DNA from 4 places in the Paenibacillus sp. FSL R10-2778 genome. Region 4 is predicted to be linked to each of the others. Evidence: riboswitches for the same ligand, from Rfam matches in the RefSeq annotation. Region 4 holds a riboswitch; each other region holds the start of a gene.
The links. Region 4 has a riboswitch for cobalamin ahead of NST40_RS04555 (DUF4430 domain-containing protein). Riboswitches for the same ligand answer to the same signal wherever they lie in the genome.
Positions count from the first base shown of each region.

Region 1: it holds a riboswitch for cobalamin, as region 4 does, so the genes downstream of both, NST40_RS03885 (S-layer homology domain-containing protein) here and NST40_RS04555 (DUF4430 domain-containing protein) in region 4, are expected to answer to the same signal.
Region 2: it holds a riboswitch for cobalamin, as region 4 does, so the genes downstream of both, metE (5-methyltetrahydropteroyltriglutamate--homocysteine S-methyltransferase) here and NST40_RS04555 (DUF4430 domain-containing protein) in region 4, are expected to answer to the same signal.
Region 3: it holds a riboswitch for cobalamin, as region 4 does, so the genes downstream of both, NST40_RS06845 (Ig-like domain-containing protein) here and NST40_RS04555 (DUF4430 domain-containing protein) in region 4, are expected to answer to the same signal.

Region 1 is NZ_CP151956.1:881,145-885,968, forward strand. Features, by position in the region: gene NST40_RS03880 (cellulase family glycosylhydrolase) at 1-893, opposite strand, end outside; cobalamin riboswitch at 1,235-1,436, shown strand; gene NST40_RS03885 (S-layer homology domain-containing protein) at 1,599-4,824, shown strand, end outside.
Region 2 is NZ_CP151956.1:5,029,498-5,034,321, forward strand. Features, by position in the region: gene NST40_RS22715 (DUF4349 domain-containing protein) at 1-67, opposite strand, end outside; gene NST40_RS22720 (DUF1540 domain-containing protein) at 496-648, shown strand; gene metE (5-methyltetrahydropteroyltriglutamate--homocysteine S-methyltransferase) at 795-3,098, opposite strand; cobalamin riboswitch at 3,253-3,459, opposite strand; gene NST40_RS22730 (undecaprenyl-diphosphate phosphatase) at 3,559-4,419, opposite strand; gene NST40_RS22735 (DedA family protein) at 4,470-4,824, opposite strand, start outside.
Region 3 is NZ_CP151956.1:1,556,874-1,561,697, reverse strand. Features, by position in the region: gene NST40_RS06850 (RHS repeat-associated core domain-containing protein) at 1-525, opposite strand, end outside; gene NST40_RS06845 (Ig-like domain-containing protein) at 579-2,441, opposite strand; cobalamin riboswitch at 2,772-2,965, opposite strand; gene sigK (RNA polymerase sporulation sigma factor SigK) at 3,263-3,964, opposite strand; gene NST40_RS06835 (DUF2264 domain-containing protein) at 4,172-4,824, opposite strand, start outside.
Region 4 is NZ_CP151956.1:1,048,599-1,053,422, forward strand. Features, by position in the region: gene NST40_RS04550 (glycosyltransferase) at 1-2,650, shown strand, start outside; cobalamin riboswitch at 2,778-2,981, shown strand; gene NST40_RS04555 (DUF4430 domain-containing protein) at 3,151-4,824, shown strand, end outside.

The DNA of each region.
Region 1 (4,824 bases), 170 kb from region 4:
TTAGCTACAAATGTATTGTAAACGTTATCAAAAGTTTGAGTGATATCGTTTTTTGTATCTTTTTCAAACGTGGTGTAGCCGGCAATGTTCACACTAAAAGGCCAGAAGCCATAGAAGTGAACGGTCGCAATAATATTTGGATCGTTCAGAGCCGTAATCGTCTTATAGAGATGATCCATTCTTGTTTGCGTAGGTGAAGACTCTAATGAAGGTAATACAAGTGGGCGGAGGTCGTTTTTCCCACCGGATTTGCGCACGATTTGATAGAAAGAGTTATTAAGTTCAGTAAGCATTTGCTCCATTTTTGCTTCGTCTGTGCTTCCACCATCGGTGAATCGAGGTTCATTTATGCTCTCGAACATCAGCTTATCGGATTTGTCCTTGAAGCGATCGGCAATTTGAGTCCAGGCTGCATTATAACGTGCCAGCGTTTCATCGTGTTTTTCTTCCATATGGCTTACCCATAGCCAGGAATCATGATGGACATTAATCATGACATAAAGCTTGGCGTCCAGTGCCCAGCCGACAACTTCTTCCACGCGGTCGAGGTAGGCCTTTTCTAGGGTATAGTCTGGTGCCGCACCCATGTGAGTATCCCAGGTCACAGGAATCCGAATGCTTTTATAGCCTTGAGCGGCGATCTTTTTAATAAGATCTTGGGTCACACGTGGATTGCCCCAGGAGGTTTCATCCTCACCTGTAGCATCTAAAGTATTGCCAAGGTTCCATCCGGGCTGCATTTCGTCTACATAGGATTGGATCTTACTCTTTGGCGCTGCCTTAGCTTGTTGCTCGTCCTTAGTTGCAGCTGCGGCCATGGATGAGAACAGAGAGAGCAGAAGAGCGGTGACAAGTGTCAATGATAAGAAGGATTTCTGGATTCGCGTAGTCATTGAATTCTCCTTTGTGAGATAAATTTAGGATGCTTGGACCTGGCTTTGACGCTGTACTTGGTGGTTAGATGAACACAAACACCTCCAGTTTTATTTTGTAAACGCTTTCTGAATATACCCTAACATAGAATACACTTAGCGAGTACCTTACTAATTTGTGGTAAATTCATATAAGAATTAGTGATTTAAATTAATTTACCCCACAGTTGGATAAAGAAATTATTTGAATAACCCTACTCGTAGAAATTGGTTATTAAATAGGATTATCTCTAGCTGCCCGTTATACAAAAAAGAAATATAACATGACAAAAACATATATATTAGATATGATGAAGCATGAAAATTTAAAATTAGGAATAGGTGCCAACTATGAATGTTGCGGAAGTACAATCATAGATTGGTTAAATGGAAAGCGGGTGTGAATCCCGCGCGGTCCCGCCGCTGTGAAAGAGGAGTCCTTGCAAAATGCCACTGGGAAACTGGGAAGGCAGCAAGGGTGATGATACTTGAGCCAGAATATCTGCCTTTTTCTGTTACACCATCAAACTCTACGATCGATAGAGAGGTGCTTGAATAGTGTTTGCCAGCTATTATTGTGGTTCACTATCTTAACCTCTTGACGTTTATGTTGAGTGGTTTTTTTGTGGTTATGAGAAAGTTTATTCTGTTTTTTATCATAGGTATGAAGGGAAGGGTTATGGAAAAATGAAGAAACATAAGTTTTTAGCGTGGTTACTTATTGTAGCTGTATTTATTACGACATTCTCTACAAGTGTAATCCCGGCTCAAGCAGATGGAGCAAGCTCTACCCTTAAAGGGTATGTATCTGTATCCGTAGAGAAATTCACCTTAGGCCAAGGGTATATTAACGAACCTATTAAAGTTCCGATTTATGAAGGCGATAATGGCGCATCTTTAATAACACGTGCGCTAGGTGATGGGAATTATAGATATTTAGGAAATATAGATAGTGGTTTTTATTTATCAGAAGTTAAAGATAGTGGCAGAAGTGAAGTCAATATTCCACAATATATTTTAGATATGATTTCAGCCGATGGGAATACAGTCGGCACTAAAGCAGACCCAGATTGGTTAAGTCAGTTTGACTACACCTCCATGTCGGGTTGGATGTATGCAGTAAATAATGTGTTTCCTCCGTTTGGGATGACCGATTATAAGCCTCAAGACGGTGACATCATTCGAACTCAGTTCACCACTTATGGCTATGGTTCTGATCTTGGCGGCTGGGGGGAAATCCCAGTTCAACTTGCCAATAAGGATGCTTTAACTGCGGAAATCGCCGAGATTAATAGTGCCCCTAATAAAGAAACTATTTTGGACAGACCAGTAGTGCAATCGGCAGTTTATGAAGCCTATTCCGTGCTCGAAAACATGGCAAGCTCTCAAATAAGTGTAGATCATGCGCTTGTCGGTCTTAATAATGCATTAGACATTGAACCCCCTGTTATTACAGTAAGTGGCATACAAGATAAACAGGAAGTATCCAATAAAGAAATAAGCTTCAAAGTAGCTGTCACAGACAATGTATATAGTGACATTACTCCAGAAGTGAAGCTGAATGGAGTTACTTTATCACCTGCAAATGGGGAGTACAAAGCTACTCTGAATTCAGGCAGTAATGCAATTACTGTAACGGCTCTTGACGGAGCTGGAAACAAAACAAATGTAACTTATCAGGTTACTTACAAACTGGAAACTACAGTTGCCGTCAAACAACAGTTAGATAAAAACCTTGCTTATATTTTAAATACTGTAAAGAATCCAACGTTTGGAACAGGCAGCGGAGAATGGTCGATCCTTTCTCTGGCACGGGCGAACTATACAGTACCTAACGGTTATTATGATCTCTATTACAATAATGTAGCTACGAAAATAGCATCAATCATTAAAGAGGATGGAAAACTCGACGCCAATAAAAGCACAGAGAATTCCAGAGCGATTCTAGGACTTACCTCTATCGGAAAAGATATCACAAATGTTGCGGGATATGATCTGAGAAAAGCACTCGCTGATTATCAATATATCCAAAAGCAAGGCAATAATGGTCCGATTTTTGCTCTGATCGCGTTAGATAGCCATAACTATGAGATCCCTGTAGTTGATGGAGTTACAGAACAGACCACAAGAGAAAAACTAGTTCAGTACATTTTAGATAAAGAGGTTAAAAAAGGTACAGCAGAAGCTGGTGGCTGGGCATTAGGCGTAACCAAAGCCGATGTCGATATGACTGCGATGGCGATGCAAGCTCTTGCACCTTATTATGCAACCCGTGATGATGTAAAAGCTGCCGTGGATCGGGCCATCCAATGGCTGTCCGATAACCAAAACAATCAAGGCGGATTTACAAGCTGGGGAAGCACTAGCAGCGAGAGTATCTCGCAGGTAATTGTAGCCTTAACTGGTGTAGGTGTAGATCCGCACACTGACGCTAGATTTGTTAAAAGTGGAAATTCGCTTATTGATGCATTACTTAGCTTTGCTGCACCTGAGGGTGGATTTAAGCATATCCTCACAGGCAAAGTAGACAATATGGCAACGGACCAAGGTACGTATGCACTTGTGTCCTATGATCGTCTGCTCAATCATAGCAACCGTCTCTTTGATATGAATGATGTGAAACTGGAACAACCAGAAGAACCGGGGCCTGGGCAACCAGAGGGTCCGAAAGAACTTCCGTTACCTTCTGGGGAGAACCCGAAAGTTGAAATCCCAAATGACGCTAATGATTATATCGTTCCGATCAGCGCTGGAGATAGCAACAAAGAAATCACAGTAGCTATTTCAGAAGAAAATCAATCAAAGGTTAGTGTCAATTTACCAAGTAATAGCGTCCTTCCTCAGATAGAGGCCATAAAAGGTAACGTATCTGTAGTCATTCCTAAGGGTGCAAAAGTTACAAGTGGGGATGCCTCTGCGATTGAACTGATTTCAGCTTTAACCGGTGCAGAATCTGCACTAAAAGATAGTGTGAATCAGATTATTCCTGGGGACAAGAAGCTTGATAACATTCTTCAAGCATTTTCCATGGGTGGTAGTGCAAGAGTAGAATTTAGTCAATTTATTACGTTAACCTTTAAGGACCTTAAAGGAAAAGAAGCTGCTTATATTCAAAATGGCACCCCTCATGCCATTCAAAAATTTGCAAGTGATGACTTAGGTTTTGCAAGCGGTAAGTCTGAGTATGCCTATGATAGTGGAAATGACTTAATTGTAAAAACCAATCACTTCACTGACTACATTGCGTATGCTTCCAGTGCAGTACAAACACCTGGTGGCGACGGTGGTAACGGTAATGGTAGCGGAAATGGTGAAGGAAATGGCGGCAACAATGGTGGCGGAACCACTCCATCGAAACCATATGTAATCCTGTCCGTGGATAAGCTTACGATTAATAAGGGATATGTTGTTCCATCTGTACAGGTAGAGCTACAATCTGGTGACACAGTGTGGTCTGTACTAAAAAGAGTGCTGGATAGCCGCGGTATCGACTATAGAGATTCCTGGAACAGTGACTTTGGAAGTGTATATGTTGAATCCATAGCTGGTGATGGGGAATTTGACCATGGCAGCGGCAGTGGATGGATGTATAATGTGAATGGGAAATATCCTAATTATGGAGCATCTTCATATGACCTAAGTTCCGGGGACAGAATTCAGTGGCGTTATACTACGAATTTGGGTGTGGATCTAAATGCACCGATACCAACTACAAGCCCTACTCCAACCCCAACGCCTAAGCCTGGTGCTACTCCTGCTCCTGGTGGGGGAGCTAATCCGGAAGCCGGCGTTGATCCAAATGTGAGTCCTTCTCCAACAGTGACTCCTAAGGATCCTACCCAGAACACGAATGATATTAAACAACTGTATACAGATGCTGATAAGATCTCTTCCTGGGCCTATTCAGCGATTG
Region 2 (4,824 bases), 3.0 Mb from region 4:
AGCCACAACCTGCCAATACCACCGCAAGAATTAATAAACATAAGTAATGCAGACCCCATTTGCGCATTCTCATTCCTCCAAAAGTGTAGTGGTTATCCCTAGCATTGTAACGTTACGGAATGTCATGTTCTGTACAGATCTCTTCCGTCTCTCATTTCTATAACGCCCCAAAACTTGGAAGGTTGCACTGGAATATGGAATTTCGGTAAATTTCTTTTGGTTTTTCTTGTTGAATACACAAAAAGCCGCATTTCTGCGGCTCTTATTGGACATATTTTTGATGTGGGAGGGTGACCCGAAAGTTAAAGAACTCATTTGCTTACAAACTCATTATTTGGTACAATTACCACGTCTAACCTAGTAAAAAAAGCCAAATACCCTCTATTCATAATGAATGAGGGCGTGACACGGCTTTGTTGAGACAAGCTCCACCTTGCTGAACAGAGCCGTTCATTGAATGATACTATCAATTACTAAAAGGGGAGGTGAACCCTCATGGCAAAAGACGTAGTTTGTGAAGTTAACTCCTGCACCCACTGGGCAGAAGAGAACAAATGCAGCGCTGAATCGATCTTCGTAGCTTTCCACAGCTCCCAAGAACCAAAACGCGCAGAAGAAACAGATTGCAAAACTTTCGAAAGTAAATAAGTAAATGCCTGAAGGGACCCTCCACGGTTCCTTCTTTTTCTTTTTCATTCTAACAAGATTGAGAATTATTATCAAGTAGCTGATTATAAAAAAATAAGTGAACTAAAAAGCCAGGGTAAATTACCCTGGCTCTAATTTATTTATGTCTATTTTGATGCAATAACCCCTGACTTTTCCCTCGCAATAGCAGCAGCTCTTACCATGTTACGTAGTGCATCCTCTGTCTCCTGCCAGCCACGTGTTTTCAGACCGCAATCCGGATTAATCCAGAATTGTTCAGGGTCCAGCACCCGCAGCGCACGATCGATATTCGCCGTCATTTCTTCTACAGCCGGAACCCGCGGACTATGGATGTCATACACTCCAAGACCGATTCCTTTATCATAGGCCTGCTCCTCAAAGCTGATAATCAGCTCCCCATGGCTACGTGAAGTCTCAATGGAGATTACATCAGCATCCATAGCCGATATGGAATCGATCATGTCATTGAATTCGCTATAGCACATATGCGTATGAATTTGTGTCGTAGCCTTCACATGGTTCGTAGCAACGCGGAACGACTTCACTGCCCAGTTCAGGTAATGCTCACGGTCTTCTGCCTTAAGTGGAAGTCCTTCACGTATAGCCGGCTCATCCACTTGAATCATTTCGATGCCTGCATCTTCCAACGCTTTTACTTCATGGCGAAGGGCAAGAGCAATTTGATTGGCTACCTCTTCCCGGCTGAGATCATCACGTACAAATGACCAATTGAGGATAGTTACAGGACCCGTCAACATTCCTTTAACCGGAAGCTTCGTCAACGATTGTGCATAGACACTTTCTTTAACAGTCATAGGCTGTATAAATGCAACATCCGCGTAGATCACCGGTGGCTTAACGCAACGGGAACCGTAGGATTGAACCCAGCCATTACTAGTAAACAAGTATCCGTCCAGCTTTTCTCCGAAAAACTCCACCATATCTGTACGCTCGAACTCACCGTGGACCAGAACATCCAGACCTAGCTTTTCTTGGAAGGTAATTGCATCCGCGATCTGCTCACGAACAAATCCATCATAACGCTCCTGATTCCAGACCCCTTTACGCCATTTCAATCTCGCCTGACGCACTTCTACTGTCTGCGGGAAGCTACCAATTGTAGTGGTTGGCAGAAGTGGAAGCTGCCATTTCTCTTGCTGCACCTTTAAGCGTTCAGCAAAAGGCAAACTGCGTTGGTCAGGCAAAGCTGCAAGTGCAAGCACTTGCTCCGCCACATCCTTACGGCCACGCTCAGGTAGTGCACGGAATGCTGCAATAGCTTCACGACTAGCGGCCAGCGCTGCTTTAGAAGCTTCTCCTTTATCTGCGAGGGCTGCTCCGAGCAGACTAAGCTCTGCAAGCTTCTCATCGGCAAACGCTAACGCATTCTTAACAGTCGCCTTCAGCTTCACCTCACCTTGAACGGTGACTGGGACATGCAGCAGACTGCAAGAAGGCTGAAGAATAAGACGATCAAGCGGCACATGAACGCTGAGCTTTTCTACCAGTTGCAGCTTAGCGTCTAAATCGGAACGCCAGATGTTCCGTCCATCAATAATTCCGGCACCCAGCCATTTGTCCTTCGGCCAGCCAAGACGTTCGATAGAAGCCAGATTCGCTCCACCATCGTGCACAAAGTCAAGACCCAAGCCTTGAACAGGCAACTCTAGAAGTGCCTCCAACGGTTCAGCAGCTTCGAAATACGTCTGTAAAATAATATTCAAGCCCGGCACGGAGCCGGCAATTTCTGTGTATATCGAGTTAAGCAGTGTTAATTCTTCTTTACTTATGCCTGTAACAATCGCTGGCTCATCGATTTGTACCCAGCTTACCCCTTCTTGCTTCAGTTCCTGTAGCAGTTGAACATAGACTGGAACAAAACGTGCAGCAATCTTGGCGATATCTGCCGCTGCGTAACCTTTGGACAGCTTAAGGAAGGTATACAGACCTAAAAGTACCGGTTTACCTTCAATCCCTGCCTGCGATTTAGCAAAACGATAAGCCGCTAGAGGTTTATTTTCAGTCAGGCGTGGTGTTTGTGTGCCGATCTCTGGAACGATATAGTGATAGTTCGTATTGAACCATTTGGTCATCTCACAGGCAGTAGCTTCAGCATTACCACGGGCCATTGCAAAATAAAGATCAAGCCCGATGTCGCCGCCATCATACGTGTACCGTGGAGGTACAATTCCAAACATAACAGCCGTATCCAACACATGGTCATAAAAAGTAAAATCATTCACCGGAATAAGCTCAATTCCTGCCTCTTGCTGGGTCTTCAAATGCTGCAGCTGAATTGCTGCCATTTCGGAGCGGAATTGCTCTTCATTTATTTTCCCCTGCCAGTAGGCTTCCAGTGTCTTTTTCCACTCGCGGTTCTTTCCGATTCTCGGATATCCAAGATTACTTACTTTTACTTTATTCGTCATCTCGATACACTCCCTCTTCCATCTCTTATTTCAAACTCCAAAGCTACTTGCTTTCCTATAAAAAAGAGCGCCCTTCCCTAAAAAAGTCAAAGGGAAAGACGCCCATGATATACTCATGGTTAACGTCTAACACCTCCCTATCTTCCGTAGGTGAAGCAGTGCTGTTGAAACAGGCAGGTCTCCTGGCTAGCGGCGTCAACATCTTGAGCAGTCTTCCCAGCAGTAGTAAATTGCCAGTGACCTCTGTTGCTCGAGATTCTTCCGTTACAGTGGCGGGACCGCATCGGCTTCGAACCGAATTTCCCTATTAAGCCTACCGAATTACTATTTTCCGGTCAGCACCTGTCTCCGATATCATTCATCATTTGAGTGTCTTAATCTGATGTCATCATACGTGAAAGCCCCAGCAATCTGCAATAGATTACTGGGGCTTCTGTTATATCGATTCCTTATAACGGACTTAGAAAAATACGAAATATACTACAGCAGCAAGAATTATACGGTATATAGCAAACGGTAAGAGCTTGATACGATTGATCAGTTTTAAGAAGAAACGCATCGATAACAGCGCAAATAGGAAGGCACTAATAAAGCCTGCAATAAAAAACGGCAACGCGTCCATGGTGAAATATTGCCAGTTTTTCATCAGTGACAACAGACTGGCACCTGCCATGATGGGTACTGCCATAATAAACGTAAAATCAGCAGCGGCACGATGGCTCATCCCGAGGAGTACTCCACCAGAAATCGTCGAGCCCGAGCGTGAAAATCCAGGCCATAACGAAAAACACTGTACAAGACCTACACCAAGTGCCTGTTTGTATGTAATCTGATCTACACTCTCAGTTCTGATCTTCTTCGGCCCAAACAGATCGGCAATAATCATTAATATAGCCCCAATCACTAGACCAATTAACACTGTTGAGGTAGAGAATAAATGCTCATCAATATAATCATTAAACAGAACACCTAACACACCTGCAGGCACTAACCCTACCAGAACCTGAGTCAGCTTGAGATGCCCGCCCTGCTCCAACTGCGGTAGCTCCTCTGTTACAGGATCCAACTGCTTACGGCTGAAACGCTTTAAGCCTAACAAATCAATGAACCGATTTCTAAAGATCACAACAACCGCTAATATTGAACCCAGTTGAATAACTACTTTGAAGGTATTTGCTGTATATTGTCCAAATAACTCCTGTGATTTCAGCCACATATCATCAACAATAATCATATGACCCGTGGAGGATACTGGAGCAAATTCGGTTAAACCTTCAACAAGCCCCAAAATAATGGCTTTAATAATCGTTAATAGCTCCATGTGTTTCCCTCCTTTTTAATAGTCATTTCTATTATCAGTCCACTACCCGCTTAGCCCTCAGTGTTCATTCTCCGGCTGCGTTTGCGGAAGTACAGAAACCCAAGAATAACTAATCCGCCAGCAATTAGTACATAGACTACATTGGAGTACACATCCATGTACATGGCAATGTCTTCCCAGGATTCGCCCAATGCCGCGCCAATAAGCACAAGCAGCAAATTCCATCCCAATGTGCCAATCGTTGTGAAGATCATAAATACTCCAAATTTCATGCCCGACATTCCCGCCGGAATCGAAATCAGACTGCGGACCAGCGGAACCATCCGACAAAACAATACAGTCCAATAGCCATATTTATCAAACCAGGCGTCAGCCTTGTGGATATCTTTTTTACTGACCCTAATT
Region 3 (4,824 bases), 510 kb from region 4:
ATATTTGGTAGGATTCTTATAATAATCTAAAAAATCCTCAGCCATTGGTACATATTGATACAATTTTGTTCTAGAGGTTTCATTTAGAGAAAGTAGGAGATTCACAGCTTCTTTTTCATCCCAATTAGAAGCTTCAAGTTTCTCAGTGTTGGTTAGATATTGAGAGAATTCTGGATAAAAATAAGCTGTTATTTGTTTCATTTCACTTGAAAATTCATCGAGGAATGCTTTAGTCCGATCACTCGGTTGTACAGAAGGCTTTAAGAACTCTTTATTTCTCCTCAAGACTTTATCAAATATTGATTCAGAACCAAATTCATCTCCTATTAACTCTTCCTCAATTGGAGTCTCAAGATCCTCACTTTTTATATTTATGTTTTCTGAAGATGCTAAAGGCGTTTCTTCCACCGCTGGAGACCCTTCATTATAATCAGACTCAGCAAATACATTCTGAACAGTTTGTAAATTATTAAAACTAGACATTGTGATTAGCATTATTAATATTAAGGATATTATTTTTTTCACTATTATCACCTCAGTTAAATATTCAATCAAAATTTATCAACTTTTATATCAAGCTACTGTATTAACTTAGTAATCGCAGAAAGTAAATTTCCATTACCATCGTATACATAGTCGCGCCGATAATTAATATTCCCTTTATGAATAATAATTGCCGATAAACGATTATCGGAATCATAAATATATTCATTATTATGACTAGTATCAAACTTGATAACGTTTACTGGAAGACTTGAATAAGAATTCATTGATCCATTACCTAATTGACCAACCTCATTATTTCCCCATGTTATAACCGCATTTTCTGTAAGCGCTATACTATGTGATTCCCCTGCATCTATTTTCAATACATTAGACGCTTTCACTTTGGTAGGAGCAAGTTTTCTTTCAGTCGTGCCATCTCCAAGTTGGCCCTTGTTATTTCCTCCCCAACTCCAAACAGTCCCATCTGACTTTAATGCTAAAGAATAATTTCCACCACCGCTAATAGCGATTATATCTTTTAGTAGACCTACCCCATTTTCCCCTCTTACTTGGACAGGAAAACGACGTTCTATTGTAGAACCATCACCGAGTTGCCCATTATCATTCTGCCCCCAGCTCCATACGGTCCCATCATCTTTTAATACCAAGTTAAAATTATCTCCTGAACTAATTGCTTTAATATTTGTCATTGGAGGAGCATTATTCGGTCTCATTAGTATTAAACGTGGAATATTACTACCTACGAGGGTTCCATTCCCTAGTTGACCGTGATTATTGCCCCCCCAAACATATACATTTCCATTTGAAGAAAGTGCAATAGAATGTGTCTCACCAACATCTGAAGCTATGATATTCGTAAGAGGAATCCCATTTACTCCTTCGATTTGTTCAGGAATTGTAATTAACTCTGAACTATCCCCTCCTACTTGCCCATATTGATTATCTCCCCATCCCCATAATGATCCGTTCGATTTAACAGCAAGAGTATGATAGAATCTACTGCTAATATTATTTACATTTGATAATCCATAAATGGAAGTTGGAAAGACAGTAAAATCAGTCTGATCTCTAGCAGGACCCAAACCCAAAAACCCCCAATAATTGAATCCAAAAGCCGTCACTGTACCGTCAGTTTTCAAAGCATATGTGCTATAAGTACCACCAGTGATGCCTTTATTCATCGCAACCACATCGGTGCCAGCTAACTGTATTGGTTTATTACTAGATGGAGTTATAAAGTCTCCCAACTGTCCCATATCATTACTTCCCCATAACCATAAATCTCCATTTGCACCTATAAAACCACTCTTATCTATACCAGCATATATTTCCCCACCAACTTGTGCACTTTGAGTTAAAAATGGAACTAATCCATTAGTACTTTCACTTAAAAAAATAGATTTCATTAAATGCTTACCATGAGTAGAATTAATCACACTAAAATCATCATATGTGGATTCAACTACCGTTAAATTTTGATATGTAGAGTTTATTACAGAGTCTTGTTGATGACTCTCGTCACTAACAACTTTAAATTTAAGTATGTAATTGTCTTTCAATTTTTCTCCATTTATATTTGAAAGGGAGTACGGAGGTATATACAAAATATATTCTTTGGCGTTTTCCAAAGCAATTTGCGGGGTTATTATTAATTGATGACCTTCGATCGATTTCGTTATATCTATCGACTTGTTACTATTAATATCCACTAAATTAATCAAATTAAAGAATTGACCTTCGCTAATACCCTGATCAAATTCCACATTCAACGGAGAATCTTCTGATAAATCAATTGTTTGTTCTTCTGGAATCAATTTTAATCCAACAAATGACTCTTCTGATTTATTTATACTATCAGCATTCACATAAGATATAAGGCTATAAGATGCAATTAAAAGAAATAAGGCAAGCAAAAGTGCATTATATTTCTTCATATTTTTTCTCTCCTATCAAATAAATTCGCTCTCACGAAAATGTACAACTGATAAAATCAATTGTACAGTATTATTTAACAACTGATTCTATTTTGCCGCGGTATAAATATAGGAGAATTATCGATGGTGATACAACATCAGTAACCACTAATAGTACATGTCAACAGCAGCACCTCTGAAGCTAACAACGAAACATTTTCCGTATTTATGAATCTTTGAAATCCATTAAGAATGAACATAATTGATTCAATATCACTCTAATAAAATAAACAGTAAAGCACCAAAAAAAAATTTGGACATGACAAAAAACACCTCCCCCATCCTCGTGGGATCTCTGAATTTATTTATGGCAGGTATTCTGACTTCGCAGTTTATTAGGAATTACACCATCAACTGTTTTTAAAGTTAACAATGTAATTCTTAAGTGCGTTCACAGTGGCGGGACCGCGTTGGAATTTCACCAACATTCCCCTTTTAAGTCACATGGAAAGTTCTATGTGATCACCATAAATATTTATTTGAATAATATACCATGAAAAGAAAAATGTTCATATCAATATTTCTAATGACTTTTTTAACATTATTTTCACATGAGATTTTGCATAATTCATATTTTGTTACAGCGTTATGATCAGTCCGCAGCGAAATATCAGTGTTGTGTGAGCTGAGCAATAAATGGGCAGACGGGCAATTAAATTTCTGAATATGCTTTTTTTATGTTCATTTAGCCCAACTACTTGAATTAACAAAAAAAGCAACCCCCTTGTTGGCAAGTCGCTTTTAACAAAATCTATTGTGAATCTTTAGTTATTTCTAAGACCCTACCGCTTAGCCTTATAAAACTCATGATAAAGCTTCATAAGCGCCCTTTTCTCTATCCTCGAAACATAACTCCGCGAGATCCCCAACTCCTTAGCAATTTCCCGCTGTGTCCGCTCTTCTCCACCTGTATCCAATCCAAACCGCCCCACGACAACTTCTTTTTCCCGGTCATCCAGAATATCAAGGTTACGATAAATCTTACTCTTTTCGATCTTCAGATCTACTTCTTTAATGACATCATCAGCCTCGGAGCCAAGGATATCGATCAAAGTAATTTCATTACCTTCCTTGTCTGTCCCAATCGGATCGTGCAGAGATACATCTTTACGAGTCTTCTTCAAGGATCTTAGGTGCATCAGAATTTCGTTTTCAATACAACGTGCTGCAAATGTGGCTAGTTTGGTTCCTTTGTTTGGACGATAACTCTCAATAGCTTTAATCAGGCCGATGGTCCCGATGGAGATCAGATCCTCCATGTCTTCTCCGGTGTTATCGAATTTCTTCACTATATGGGCAACGAGCCGCAAATTATGCTCAATCAACAAATTGCGGGCCTTGGCATCTCCCTCAGCCATCATCCCTAAGTATCGGCTTTCCTCCTGCTCCGAGAGCGGTTGTGGAAATGCATTATTCCTTACGTATGATACCAGCAGCGTCAGTTCTTTGATCAGCAACGCAATCGTGCTTAAGAATCCAGGCAACTTGGCGACACCTCCCGCACTTGTACAATGAAACCGATCTGTTTGCCTTACGGGTTCATGGTCATCCTTATTGTATGTGGGCGTGCGCCTAGAAGTGCCTGTACGGGGGAAATTGTACAACCACAGAAATTTATTTTTCATACGAGAAATCAGTCATACTCTACTCAATTACTTGTCTTTTTAACACAATGTTGTTAGCGGTAATTCTCACTCTCTTCTGATAATAAATTCCGCTTCACTAGACGTAAGAACCTTTATGATGTCCTTATCAAAAGTAACCTTCAAAATAGACTCAGGTAATTGTTCTATAATACCGCCGCAAGAATCTCCCGACGGATCACCGTATACAGCCGAAGCCAGCCAATGGATTCCAGGCTCAAGGAAAGTCGTCAGTGTAGGCAAAACAGTCCGGGGATGAAGCAGGTTTGTGTTGGCATTAGGCCAAATTAGCTCAGCCTTTTCGTAGCCGATCAAACCCTTGACTCCGCTTGTTCCCCATGCTGTAGATACTGCCGCGGTTGTAAGGCCGATCTGCTGTTCCACCCCCGCTTCCTGACCAAGCGCGAAGCCGCCCTCTGCGGCGTCCAACGGTCGTCCGGTCTCGATCCGGTGTATCCGAATATGCCAGGGCAGCCCAGCAACGATCCAGGTCCGAACCTCCACATTAGTCCATGGCTTCCAGACGGAGTGCAGCACATTGTCCACAATTTTTGACTCCATATTCCGCCGTCTGACCCGATACAAGTTGTCCCCGCTCTCACTTAGAGCGAGCATGGAATCAAATGCCCCTTGAGACAATCCCCATTCGGAGCGGGGTACGCTGAACCCGAAGCCTGTTGAGTATACGAATTTCTCATACT
Region 4 (4,824 bases):
AATTGTGCAGAGCTATGGAGACTGGCTGCATGCTGATTTTGCAGAGCGTTATACGGGAGAGCTTGGTGGAACCTTGCCGGAGCTGCCCTCTATTCCAGTTGTTCGCACAGACCGCAGCCCTGATCCAATTGCAGGCTTACGCCTGTTAGGGATTGATGAAGGGATATTCAAGGCATTATTGCAAGCGGTGATGCTCTCTGTAGCAGGTAAGAAAAAAATCTACGTGGCTCTAAACGTACCTATCACCGAGTTGTCCGCGCGGGCGGTGGAGCTTACAGAAATTCTGTATAGCGTGCTGCCGTATGAATTCCGCCGTAGATTAGGCGTGATTACGTATGCGAATGAACCGCAAAGCCGTAAATATATACATCTTAGCTTTGTGGAAAAAGGTTCACTTCGTCCCGGTGACCGCAGTATTGAGAAGGATTATACCTTTGATTTGGCTTCCGGACGGATGGGGAATGTCGATTTTGGCGAGACCCGCCAGCCTTATGCTGATTTGGTGTGGAAGCTGTTACTGCTGAATCCAGGAGATATTAACGACTTCGTAAGCTTCGCCGATCAGATTCTGCGTGGAGAGAGTCCTGAGCACAAGCTAACCCTTTCTTTCTATAATGAGCTGGCTATATTTTATGAGATTGAGCAAGGGAACGAGCATTTATATACGGAAAACAAGAGTGCGGTGCTAAGTGGTTTGCTTTCTTACCTTAAACCAGACGGTGCAATTCATTCTAGAATCCGCTTGAATGATATTTTCCTAGAAAGATTTGACCGGGAATTTGATCTGATTCGGCAAAGAAATGTGCCAGATCCGGCGATTATGGAATGCTTTAAAGAGTATTTTGTACTTAAGGATCACAATTACAGGGTCAGAATCGTGGATTATTTCATCAATGGGATGCTTCATAGTGTGGAAGCGGGCCGCAAGGATATTTTGAGTGCTGCTTACGGGATCATTGAGAGTAATGATGAGTTAAGTGCAGCTTACTTCCAGCGCGTGATGTCTGAAACTTATTTCCGTAAGCAGCTGCTTGAGCCTTACATGGAATCAAGACTAGCTGCGGCGTCCAGATCTGCGGATATTCTGAGCTTTGTGCTCCATTGGGGGCGGTTCCTGCCAGTGGCGTTAGAGCAGTCTTTTGCTCAAAATGCTGTGAAGGATTATTTGCTAGAAAAGCTCCAGCTGGAGCATGATCCGGTGGCTTCTGTGGCGGAAATTCATGAAATTGTAGATAAGGCAGAAAAAGATCGCCGCAAAGGAACAGGAGTTGCTCCTAAGGCACTCTCCCTAATGCAGGATCTTGCTGCTTCAGCAGATAGATTCTTACTGAACCGCTTATCGCTTTCTGATATGACGCAGGAGGAGCTTCTGGAGGTAGTTTTTTTACGGTATGGTAATGTTGTCGATTGGCAGCCGCCACTGGATAGGATTAGCAAGCAGAAAGAGAATGCGCTGCGTGCCGCTTACCGCTGGTTTGGTGAAGAGAAGCCGAATGAGGAGATTTTTACAGGATTGTCTCCGCAGGAACTAGACGATGTGCAGCTACTGGGTCGTCGTTTGCTAAAAGAGGCGCGTGTTCTGGAACCCTTTGAACGGCTTCCGCTAGCCTTTTACTATACAACTCAGCGTGAAGGGGGTCCGCTGGATTACGATGCGCTTCTGGAGCTGTTAAAGCGTAAAGCCGGTTCCGACAAAGAAATCATCTATCGGTTTTTTGCTTGGTCGCAAGGCAATCCTTTATTTACGGTTTCGAATAAAAAGCTGCAACCGGGTTACCGTAAGGCGATTCTGAAGTATTTCCTGAGCAGTGATCGTGAAGCGTTCAAGAATCGGGAATTCCGAAAGAACTATGTCGCGGCAGCTCGGCCTGCTCTGCAAAATGTGTACAATGAAGCCCGCTCCCAACTGGCTTCCCCGCTGGCGCGCTGGATCAGCCGCAGCCGATTTCGACTCTTAATCTCCGGCTCCATTACGGGTATTCTGGTGATTATTGCAATTATCGTATTCAGTATGCTGCGTCCGGATGATACGAAGACGGCTCTGCCGGGGACAAGCCCTGAGCCGACCCCTGTCCAGAGTGCAGGCAATATGCTGCCTCCGGCTTCAGTATACTTGAAGGATCAGAGCGTCGAAGGAGATAAGGGGAGCAGCATATTGGTGTTCACCTTCGCAAGTGCAGATGACTGTGTGCAGTTTCAACCGACTGAGGTTAGTTTAATGTCTTCGTCTACAGAGATAGATAAAAGCTTTAAGGTCGCTGCTACAAATGGCACTTGTCCAGTGCCGTCAACGGATGGGACGGATGAGGGAAACACCGCTGACGAGTCAGATACCGCTGGCACTACTGGAGGAACAGCAGAAGGTGCAGATGCTACTAATTCTGTAGCTGATGCATCTCCGTCTCCTACGCCTTCCTCTGATACTGAGAACAGTACTGGGTTACCTTCCGCAACAGCTGTGACTGAAGGTGAACAACCTTCCTATCAGGTTGAGGTTACATTGGAGTCTGGAGCGACAATTCTAGAGAAAAGTATGATCAAAGCCGGAAGATTTACATTGATCGTAGATCTCGATCCTAATATTCCACCAGCTTCTGATTCAAGTGCTGAACCCTCCCCGACTGCAAGTCCGGATGGAACAGTCGAATAACAAGCTTTCTGAACAGCAATAACTACCGGAAGGTGGCGTATTGCTGTTCATTTTTTTGCTGCCCATACTAAGCTTTTCTATAGACATGCTATGTATTAATAGATATGATTATGGATGTCAAAATAAGATACTACATACTGGAAAAGGTGCAGACTAAATCAATCTAGTCGTCTGCTTAAAAGGGAAGTCCGGTGCAAGAGTCCGGCGCGGTCCCGCCACTGTATGTGCGGAGCGTTTCTTCTATAAGCCACTGCCCCGAAGGTAGGGTGGGAAGGTGAAGAACAGCGATGAAGCATTAGCCAGGAGACCTGCCTTTTTCGTGAGCGTTTCTATTCTTCGTGGGGTAAGAATGTGGAACATATACAGATGGACTGTTGGCAGGAAGCAAGCGCCGCAGCCTCAATTTGTAATCTTCCCTGACCGCCCTCCAAAGGGGCGGTCTTTATGTTATGCGTCTTATTCCCGGCAGTACCCATTCTTATACAGAAAGAGGTTAAACAATGAAGAAAATCATGTCTTCCAAGTTTGTAGCACTTGGGCTGGCCTTATTCATGGTCATTTCAATTCTAGGAACATCTCTTGCTCCGGCGGGACAAATATTTGCAGAAGCGAGCGCTGGCGCCGGTCTGGAGGCAACTGCCGCGGAGCGGATTAATGTTGCGGATGCGACTTATGCGGCTGCAGAATATCTCTTGAAAGGTGGCGTGCAATCGGATTGGCAAGCCATTGGATTAGCGCAAGCAGGGTACAAGCTGCCGGCTAGTTACCTTTCAGAGCTTGAGAAAAAAGTAAAGGATGCAGCTGGCGATTTCACCAATGTAACCGATTATGCTCGAATCGTGCTCGCAGTGAGAGCGATTGGTGCAGATCCTACTAGCTTTGCTGGTAACGGAACGACTCCTGGCTATAATCTGATTGAGAAAATTTATAATAATAGCAAGCTCAGTGAACAGACGCTTAATAATCCGGTATATGCTTTACTTGCGCTGGATTCTGGTAAATATAATATCCCAAGTGACGCGAAATGGACGGCGGATAAGCTCCTTACGGAGATTCTCTCCAAACAGAATCCGGATGGGGGCTTTGCACTAACCTCAGGTGCAAGTGAGCCTGATATGACAGCGATAACCTTGACGGCTCTGGCGGCACATAAAAATAATCCCGAAGCCTACTTAGCAGGGCTACAAGCCGTAGCTTGGTTATCTACAGCTCAAGATAGCCATGGGGGTTACGGTGACAGTGCTGAAAGTAGCGCACAAGCAATCCTTGGACTCACCTCCTTCGGAGTTGATCCTAGTGGATTAGAATACACCAAAAACAAAGTGGATCTAATGGAGAACCTGCTTAGCTATCGTCTAGCTGATGGTAGCTTCACCCATAGCCGTGGTGGAAGCAGTAATATTCTGGCGACAGAGCAAGGTCTTCAGGCGCTGGTTGCCTATAATTTGCTATATAAAGGAAGCAACAGTAAGCTATACGATTTTTCCAAATCCTCCATTCAGAGCTCACTCATCTACGCTCCAGTAACGATTGAGGGACCACAGGCCACGTTGGCACAAGGGTACGCCTATGCTGGCAACGCACTTGGAGCGTTAGAGAAGCTGGCGCTTCAAACGAACTTGCCGATCACAAATCCTTCGGGCAGTTATGTGACTGGCATCGGAAGTATTGCTGCTGGAAGCTTTGGTGGTTATGACGGATGGATGTATGTTGTATCACGTGACGGAAAATGGATTAATCCCGATGTAGGCATGAGTGATTTTGTACTTAAAGATTCAGATCAGGTACTGGTTTATTATGCCGGAGATGACACTAAGCTTGTGGATTCCGTTACGCTTTCCAAAGCAAATCTTAAAGAGGGCGATTCCTTTACCGTCACTGTAACTAGTAAGACGTGGAAATGGGACGCTGCTACGAACACTTCCTCTCCTGTAACTGCAAAAGCTGCGGGTGTTCAGGTCCAAATTGGAGCTCAGACGGTAACGACGAATGCTAAAGGTGAGGCCGTATTCTCAGGAAATATGCCCGCAGGTGACTATACACTGACTGTAACTGGCTACCGTGAAGGCAAAGCCCCAACGATTGCTAAATATACAAAAGCTCTAAAAGTGATTTCTAAGAATGTAACAGCTTCGCTAACCGTTGAAGGCCCGGAAGGGTTGATTAGTGAGGGG